Regions from separate parts of the Streptomyces sp. NPDC049887 genome, predicted to be linked through region 1. Evidence: predicted binding sites of a transcription regulator. Region 1 holds the regulator's gene; the other holds the start of a gene.
The links. The regulator HrcA, encoded in region 1, represses chaperone genes, less so after heat shock. The targets are predictions, from matches to a motif close to TTNGCACTCNGNNNNNCNGAGTGCNAA.
Positions count from the first base shown of each region.

Region 2: the regulator HrcA is predicted to act here: its motif matches at 2,291-2,317, upstream of groES (co-chaperone GroES).

Region 1 covers NZ_JBFAMM010000004.1:359,259-363,672, reverse strand. Annotated here, with positions in the region: gene AB0J10_RS07600 (nitronate monooxygenase) at 1-972, opposite strand, end outside; gene dnaJ (molecular chaperone DnaJ) at 1,190-2,326, opposite strand; gene hrcA (heat-inducible transcriptional repressor HrcA) at 2,327-3,343, opposite strand; gene AB0J10_RS07585 (MBL fold metallo-hydrolase) at 3,533-4,255, shown strand; gene AB0J10_RS07580 (DUF3097 domain-containing protein) at 4,284-4,414, shown strand, end outside.
Region 2 covers NZ_JBFAMM010000023.1:43,807-48,220, forward strand. Annotated here, with positions in the region: gene AB0J10_RS25190 (methyltransferase domain-containing protein) at 1-1,010, opposite strand, end outside; gene AB0J10_RS25195 (polysaccharide deacetylase family protein) at 1,066-2,190, shown strand; gene groES (co-chaperone GroES) at 2,465-2,773, shown strand; gene groL (chaperonin GroEL) at 2,874-4,414, shown strand, end outside.

The DNA of each region.
Region 1 (4,414 bases):
GCCCTGGCCGGCCCAGAGGGCCATGGCCTGCGGATCACCGGCCTTGGCGGCGGCCTTGCGGAGGCCGGAGGTGAGGTGGTGCACCTCGGGGTAGGCGGCGGGCGCGTACGGCCCGTGCTCCCTCATGAACCGGTTCACCAGGCCGCGGGCGGGGCGGCCGGAGAACGCCCTCGTCAGCTCGGTCCTGTTGAACAGCGGACTGGTCATGGCCTGTTTGTGCAGCACGTTCGCGCCGGACTCGGGGCAGACGAGGAAGGCGGTGCCGAGCTGTGCGGCCTCGGCCCCGGCGGCCAGGACGGCGGCGATCTGGCTCCCGCGCATGATGCCCCCGGCCGCGACCACCGGCAGCGGCACGACCTCGCGGACCTGCCCGATCAGCGCGAGCAGCCCGATGCCGGCGCCGTCGTTGGCGGGATCGTCACGGTGCGTGCCCTGGTGGCCGCCGGCCTCGACGCCCTGGACGCAGACGGCGTCGGCGCCCGCGTTCTGGGCCGCCAGCGCCTCCTCGGGCGTGGTGACGGTGACGACCGTGAGCGTCCCGGCCCGCTTCAGCCGGGTGACGGCGGCGGGGGTGGGACAGCCGAACGTGAACGACACCAGCGGCACGGGGTCGTCCCGCAGGATGGCCAGCTTGGCCTCGTAGCCGTCGTCCCTGCCCGAGTCGGGGTCCCCGAGCGGTGTGTCGTACCAGCCGGCCTCTCCGGCGAGCTGGTGCCGGTAGACGTCGACGGCCGCCGCGTCGGCGTAGGCGGGCTGCGGCATGAAAAGGTTCACGCCGAACGGCCGCCCGGTGAGACCGCGGAGCTGTTTGATCTCCTGGTACATCCCGTCCGCGGTCTTGTACCCGGCGGCCAGGAACCCGAGCCCTCCGGCCTCGGACACGGCGGCGGCCAGTTCCGGACAGGAGGCGCCACCCGCCATGGGGGCCTGCACGATCGGGTAACGGCAGAGATCGGTCAGCGCGGAGGACATGCCCGCATGGTGCCACGTCCGGCCGCCACGTCCGAATCCCGGCCTCCGCCCCTTCCGGGGGTTCTGCCACGCGCGCCGCGACGGACCGCGGGGACGGGCGAGCGGGGCCCCGGCCCGCCGGACCGCGGCCCCGCCCCGGATGCGGACGGGGCCCCACACCGCCCGGCCTCCGGGCGGGACGCGGCCCGCCGGGGCCGCTGCGCGGGGCACGCCCGGCTCACCTGCCGTTGAACGCGTCCTTGAGGCGGGAGAACAGCCCCTGCTGACCCGGCTGGAACTGGCCCGTCGGCCGCTCCTCGCCGCGCAGTTTCGCCAGCTCCCGCAGCAGGTGCTCCTGCTCCGGGTCGAGCTTCGAGGGGGTCTGCACCTCGACGTGGACGATCAGGTCGCCACGTCCTCCGCCGCGCAGATGCGTGACACCGCGGCCGTGCAGCGGGATCGACTGGCCGGACTGGGTGCCCGGGCGGATGTCGACCTCCTCCATGCCGTCGAGCGTCTCCAGCGGAACCTTCGTGCCGAGCGCACCCGCGGTCATGGGAATGGTCACCGTGCAGTGCAGATCGTCGCCGCGGCGCTGGAAGACCGGGTGCGGCAGTTCGTGGATCTCGACGTACAGGTCGCCGGCGGGGCCGCCGCCCGGGCCGACCTCGCCCTCCCCGGCGAGCTGGATGCGGGTGCCGTTGTCGACACCCGCCGGGATCTTCACGGTCAGGGTGCGACGCGACCGGACCCGCCCGTCGCCCGCGCACTCCGGGCACGGGGTCGGGACGACGGTTCCGAAGCCCTGGCACTGGGGGCACGGCCGCGAGGTCATGACCTGGCCCAGGAAGGACCGGGTGACCTGCGACACCTCACCGCGGCCGCGGCACATGTCGCACGTCTGAGCCGACGTGCCCGGTGCGGCGCCCTCGCCCGAGCAGGTCGTGCAGACGACGGCGGTGTCGACCTGGATGTCCTTCGTGGTGCCGAACGCCGCCTCGTTGAGTTCGACCTCCAGCCGGATCATGGCGTCCTGACCGCGCCGCGTCCGCGACCGCGGCCCGCGCTGGGAGGCGGTCCCGAAGAACGCGTCCATGATGTCGGAGAAGTTGCCGAAGCCACCGGCACCGAAGCCTCCCGCACCGCCGCCTCCGGCGCCGGACAGCGGGTCGCCGCCGAGGTCGTAGACCTGCTTCTTCTGCGGGTCCGACAGCACCTCGTAGGCGGCGTTGATCTCCTTGAAGCGCTCCTGCGTCTTCGGATCCGGATTCACGTCCGGGTGGAGTTCGCGTGCGAGCCGCCGGAATGCCTTCTTGATCTCGTCCTGCGACGCGTCGCGGCGTACGCCCAGTACGGCGTAGTAGTCCGTGGCCACTTACGACTCCGCCAGGATCTGTCCGACGTAACGTGCCACTGCGCGTACCGCTCCCATCGTTCCGGGGTAGTCCATGCGGGTCGGTCCGACCACGCCGAGTTTGGCGACTGCCTCGTCGCCCGAACCGTAGCCGACCGCGACGACGGATGTGGAAGTGAGTCCCTCATGGAGGTTCTCGTGCCCGATCCGTACGGTCATGCCCGAGTCCTTGGCCTCACCGAGCAGCTTCAGCAGCACGACCTGCTCCTCCAGCGCCTCCAGCACGGGCCGGATGGTGAGGGGGAAGTCGTGCGCGAAACGCGTCAGATTGGCGGTGCCGCCGATCATCAGCCGTTCCTCGGTGTCCTCGACCAGGGTCTCGAGGAGGGTCGAGAGCACGGTGGAGACCGTGCCGCGGTCCTCCAGGTCGAAGGACTCGGGAAGGTCCTGCACCAGTTGCGGCACATCGGTGAACCGCCGTCCGACGACGCGGCTGTTGAGTCGGGCCCGCAGGTCGGCGAGCGACGTGTCGGAGAAGGGCGCGGGGCAGTCGACGTGCCGCTGCTCGACCCGTCCGGTGTCCGTGATCAGCACCAGCATCAGCCGGGCCGGCGCGAGCGCCAGAAGCTCCACGTGCCGCACGGTGGAGCGGGTGAGCGACGGGTACTGGACGACGGCGACCTGCCGGGTCAGCTGCGCAAGCAGCCGCACCGTGCGGGCGACGACGTCGTCGAGGTCGACCGCGCCCTCGAGGAAGTTCTGGATCGCCCGGCGCTCCGGGGACGACAGCGGCTTGACGCCCGCGAGCCTGTCCACGAAGAGGCGGTAGCCCTTGTCCGTGGGAATGCGGCCCGCGCTGGTGTGGGGCTGGGCGATGAAGCCCTCCTCCTCCAGCACCGCCATGTCGTTGCGCACGGTCGCCGGCGAGACCCCGAGGCTGTGCCGCTCGGTGAGGGCCTTGGAGCCGACGGGCTCCTCGGTGCCCACGTAGTCCTGGACGATGGCGCGCAGCACCTCGAGTCTGCGTTCGCTGAGCATGGCGCACACCTCCAGCTGTGGTTCCTCGGCGGTCCTTCGGCCCTGGCCTGGCACTCGGCCTCACTGAGTGCCAGTTTTACCGGGCCCAGTGTACGGCCGGGAGGTACGTCCCTAGCAAGGGCGGCCGGGCACCCTACCCCGTCGCGACGAGCCATGACGCCACTGCTCGCTCCGGGATAGCGTCGCCGTATGGACGTCCGTTGGGAAGACTTCGGCTGGGAACGGCTCGGCGTCGGCGTCGGGCGGCGGCGCCTGCCCGGCTGGGACGCGACCGTGGGCCTGGTGGCCGGCGAGAGTGCGGTGCTCCTGTACGACACGGGCTCGACGCTCCGCGAGGGGGCGGAGCTCCGGACCCAGGCCGAGTCCCTCCTCGGCGGCCGGCGTGTGACGCATATCGCGCTCAGCCATCCCCATTTCGACCACGTGCTCGGCACGGCCGCGTTCCCCGGGGCCGAGGTGTACGGCGCGGTCGGCGTCGACAGCCAGCTGCTCCGGGACCGGGCCGTGCTGCGCGACGACGCGATCCGCCACGGGATGCCGCCGGAGGACGCGGCCCGTGCCACCGACGCCCTGGTCGTCCCGCGGCACGTCGTGTCCGGCGAGTGGACGCTCGACCTCGGCGGCCGCCAGGTGATGCTGGCGAACGTCGGGCCGGGCCACAGCCGTCACGACCTGGTGTTGCTGGTGCCCGGCGACCACGAGGTCGTCTTCTGCGGCGATCTGGTGGAGGAGTCCGGCGACCCGCAGGCCGGACCGGACGCCGTCCCGTCCCGCTGGCCGGCGGCGCTGGACCGGCTGCTCGCGCTGGGCGGGGAGGACGCGGTGTACGTCCCGGGGCACGGTGCGGCGGTGGACGCCGCGTTCGTACGCGCCCAACGCGATGAACTGGCCCGGCGGTTCGGGGTGTCGTAGCGCTTCGGGGTGTCGTAGCGTCTGGCGGATGCGCAGCTACAGTCCCGATCTGACGCCCCCGTGGAAGCGGTCAGCCCCGGTTCCTGAGGTACCCGCCGAGCCCGACCTGGTGGTCGAGGAGGTCTCCACGGGCTTCTGCGGTGCGGTGATCCGGTGCGA
Region 2 (4,414 bases), on a different contig from region 1:
TCCTCGGCGACCTCCGCCACCAGATGGGCGCGGATCACGGCGCCGTCGGGCTCGTAGAGGTAGCGGCCGGTCCTGCGCACGCACGGGTCGGGCAGCCCGCGTCCGACGAGCGGGGCGCCCGACGGCAGCAGCGTGGCGCGCCGGGCGCCCGGCGCGGTGCCGAACCAGAGCACGGCCTCCTTCACGTCCCCGTGGTCGGAGATCCACTCGGCCTCGGCGTCCTCGGGGATCGCCTCGTGCGGGATGCCCGGAGCGATCTTGAGGGCCGCGAACCCGGCCGTGCGGGCCGCCCCGACGGCCCAGGACAGCGGTGGTGAGTACGCCTCCGGGTCGAAGATCCGGCCGCCTGCGCCCTTCGTCCCGCGCCCTCCTCCCGGCCGACCGGCGCGGCGGGCGGGGTCGACGAAGACGGCGTCGTGGGACGAGGTGTCGACTTCGGTGACATCGGCCCGGCGGACCTCGATCAGCGGGGCCAGGCCCAGCGCCTCCGCGTTGGCCCGGGCGACGTCGGCGGTGAACGGGTCGCGGTCCACGGCGAGTACGGAGATCCCGGCGCGGGCCAACGCGATCGCGTCGCCGCCGATCCCGCAGCACAGGTCCGCGACGCTCCGTACACCGAGTTCCGCGAACCGGGCGGCTCGGTGGGCGGCGACGGACGCCCGGGTCGACTGCTCCACGCCGTTGGGCGTGAAGTACATCCGGTAGGCGTCCTCCGCGCCGAACTTGGCCACCGCGCGCTGCCTGAGCCGGGCCTGCGTCAGCGCGGCCGAGACCAGCTCGGCCGGATGGTCGCGGCGCAGCCGGGTGGCGACGCCCAGCTCCTCTCCCGGGGCGTAGTCGCGCAGGGCGGCGAGCAGGGCCTGCCCTTCGTCGGTGAGGAGAAGGGCGAGCGGGGAGGGCGAGTCGGCGTCGTTCACCCGGCCATTGTCGGCCGGCCGGGGGACGGTGCGCGGCCGGGCGGCGCTGTCGGGCCTTCGCGGGCGCGCGGCGCTGACAGGATGCGACGCCATGCAGCCAGTACGACAAAACGAAAAGAAGCCAGCAATTCGGCGCAGACGTATGTGGATGTGCGTGCTGCTCGTCATGGCCGTCGGCTCGGGCTGTGCCGCCGAGCGCGGACACGGCGGCGGCGCGACCGGGGCCACCGGGAGGGCGGGCTCCACCGCGTCGGCCGCCGCTCCCGCGCACGGCCAGGAGCCGGGGTCGCCGGCACGGGGGGAGCGGGAGGACCGGAAGGGCGAGGACGCGCGCGCGGACGCCGGATCGCGGAAGGAGGGCGGCGGACCCCGGAAGGCGGAAGGCCGGGGTGAGAGCGGGGAGGAGGGCCGGGAAGGCGCCCGGAAGGGCTCGGGCGAGGAGAGCGGGGAGCGGGGGAAGGGCGAGCGCGGCGAGGGCCGGGAGCGGGCGGGAGGGAAGGCGCCCGCGGGACCGGCCGAGGCGCTCGCCGCGTACACCAAGCGCATGAAGAAGATCCAGGCCGCCCGGGCCGCCGCGGCCAGGCGCTGGGGACTCCGGCAGGTCCCGCTGCCCGCGCCCCCACCGCCCGACGAGAAACCGAGGATCACCACGCGCAAGGGCTTCGAGGTCGACCGCCACAAGGGCCTGCCGCCGGTCTTCACCACCGTGCCGACCAAGCAGAAGGTCGTCTTCCTGACGATCGACGACGGCGCGGAGAAGGACCCGGAGCTGCTGCGGATGATGAGCGAGCTGCAGATCCCGTACAGCGCCTTCCTCAGCGACTACGTCGTCCGGGACGACTACGGCTACTTCGAGAAGATGCAGGACCGCGGAGTCTCCCTGCACAACCACACGCTCACCCACCCCTACCTGCCGGCGATGTCGTACGCGAAGCAGCGGGCGGAGATCTGCGGGCAGCAGGCCAGGATCGAGAAGCGGTTCGGCAAGCGGCCGCGACTCTTCCGCCCGCCGTACGGCAGCTACAACCGGGACACGCTGCGCGCGGCCGGGTCGTGCGGTGTGAAGGCCGTGCCGCTGTGGGCGGCGGAGGCGTTCCCCGACCACATGGAGTGGCGCGAGTGGGACCGGGACCTGCATCCAGGCGACATCATCCTCACGCACTTCCGCGGCAAGGCGGAGTGGAAGGGCGGCATGCCGGACTTGATCCGCCACGTGATGAAGGTGGTGACCGCGAAGGGTTATGCGGTGGCGCGGCTGGAGGACTACGTCTGAAGGTCCGCTGAAGGTCCGCGCGCGGGGCGTCGGCCGCCCCGCGCGCGAGGGGAAACACGCGCCGCACGGCCCGTCGGGAACCGGCCGAACACGCAGTGGATTGGCACTCCGCTTGACCGAGTGCTAATCCCGGTCATAGTCTCGGCTCTGGCACTCCCCACCGGAGAGTGCCAACACAGCGACGGGCAGGTCCGGCACCCGCGACGACGGATCCACCTGGTCGCCACCTCAGACAGTTGAACCCCGTGAGATCTCCGAAGGGGGAGGTCGGATCGTGACGACCACCAGCTCCAAGGTTGCCATCAAGCCGCTCGAGGACCGCATTGTGGTCCAGCCGCTCGACGCCGAGCAGACCACCGCCTCTGGCCTGGTCATTCCGGACACCGCCAAGGAGAAGCCCCAGGAGGGCGTCGTCCTGGCCGTCGGCCCGGGCCGCTTCGAGAACGGCGAGCGTCTTCCGCTCGACGTCAAGACCGGCGATGTCGTGCTCTACAGCAAGTACGGCGGCACCGAGGTGAAGTACAGCGGCGAGGAGTACCTCGTCCTCTCGGCCCGCGACGTGCTCGCGATCGTCGAGAAGTAGTTCACCGCAGATTTGCTCAGAGCCGCGCCCCTGGCCCCCGCTGATGATGAAGCCGGGCGGCGAGGGGCGCGGCTCGCTTTGAGAGGACTTGAGAAGCTCCATGGCGAAGATCCTGAAGTTCGACGAGGACGCCCGTCGCGCCCTTGAGCGCGGCGTCAACAAGCTCGCCGACACGGTCAAGGTGACGATCGGCCCCCGCGGCCGCAACGTCGTGATCGACAAGAAGTTCGGTGCCCCCACCATCACCAACGACGGTGTCACGATCGCCCGTGAGGTCGAGATCGAGGACCCGTACGAGAACCTCGGCGCCCAGCTGGTGAAGGAGGTGGCGACCAAGACCAACGACATCGCGGGTGACGGCACCACCACCGCCACCGTGCTCGCCCAGGCCCTGGTCCGCGAGGGTCTGCGCAACGTCGCCGCCGGCGCCTCCCCGGCCGCCCTGAAGAAGGGCATCGACGCCGCGGTCAAGGCCGTCTCCGACGAGCTGATCGCCACCGCGCGCCCGATCGAGGAGAAGTCCGACATCGCCGCCGTCGCCGCGCTGTCCGCCCAGGACCAGCAGGTCGGCGAGCTCATCGCCGAGGCGATGGACAAGGTCGGCAAGGACGGTGTCATCACCGTCGAGGAGTCCAACACCTTCGGTCTGGAGCTGGACTTCACCGAGGGCATGGCCTTCGACAAGGGCTACCTGTCGCCGTACATGGTGACCGACCAGGAGCGTATGGAGGCCGTCCTCGACGACCCGTACATCCTGATCAACCAGGGCAAGATCTCCTCCATCCAGGACCTGCTCCCGCTGCTGGAGAAGGTCATCCAGGCCGGCGCCTCCAAGCCGCTGCTGATCATCGCCGAGGACGTCGAGGGCGAGGCCCTGTCCACCCTCGTCGTCAACAAGATCCGCGGCACCTTCAACGCGGTCGCGGTCAAGGCCCCGGGCTTCGGTGACCGCCGCAAGGCGATGCTGCAGGACATGGCCACCCTCACCGGTGCCACCGTCATCTCCGAGGAGGTCGGCCTCAAGCTCGACCAGGCCGGTCTGGACGTGCTGGGCACCGCCCGCCGCGTCACCGTCACCAAGGACGACACCACGATCGTCGACGGCGGCGGCAAGAGCGAGGACGTGGCCGGCCGCGTCGCGCAGATCAAGGCCGAGATCGAGGCCACGGACTCCGACTGGGACCGTGAGAAGCTCCAGGAGCGTCTCGCGAAGCTGGCCGGCGGCGTGTGCGTGATCAAGGTCGGCGCCGCCACCGAGGTGGAGCTGAAGGAGAAGAAGCACCGTCTGGAGGACGCCATCTCCGCGACCCGCGCCGCGGTCGAGGAGGGCATCGTCTCCGGTGGTGGCTCCGCCCTGGTCCACGCCGTCAAGGTGCTGGACGGAAACCTCGGCAAGAACGGCGACGAGGCCACCGGTGTCGCGGTCGTGCGCCGTGCCGCCGTCGAGCCGCTGCGCTGGATCGCCGAGAACGCCGGCCTCGAGGGCTACGTCATCACCGCGAAGGTGGCGGAGCTGGAGAAGGGCAACGGCTTCAACGCCGCCACCGGCGAGTACGGCGACCTCGTGAAGGCCGGCGTCATCGACCCGGTCAAGGTCACCCGCTCGGCCCTCGAGAACGCCGCCTCGATCGCCTCCCTGCT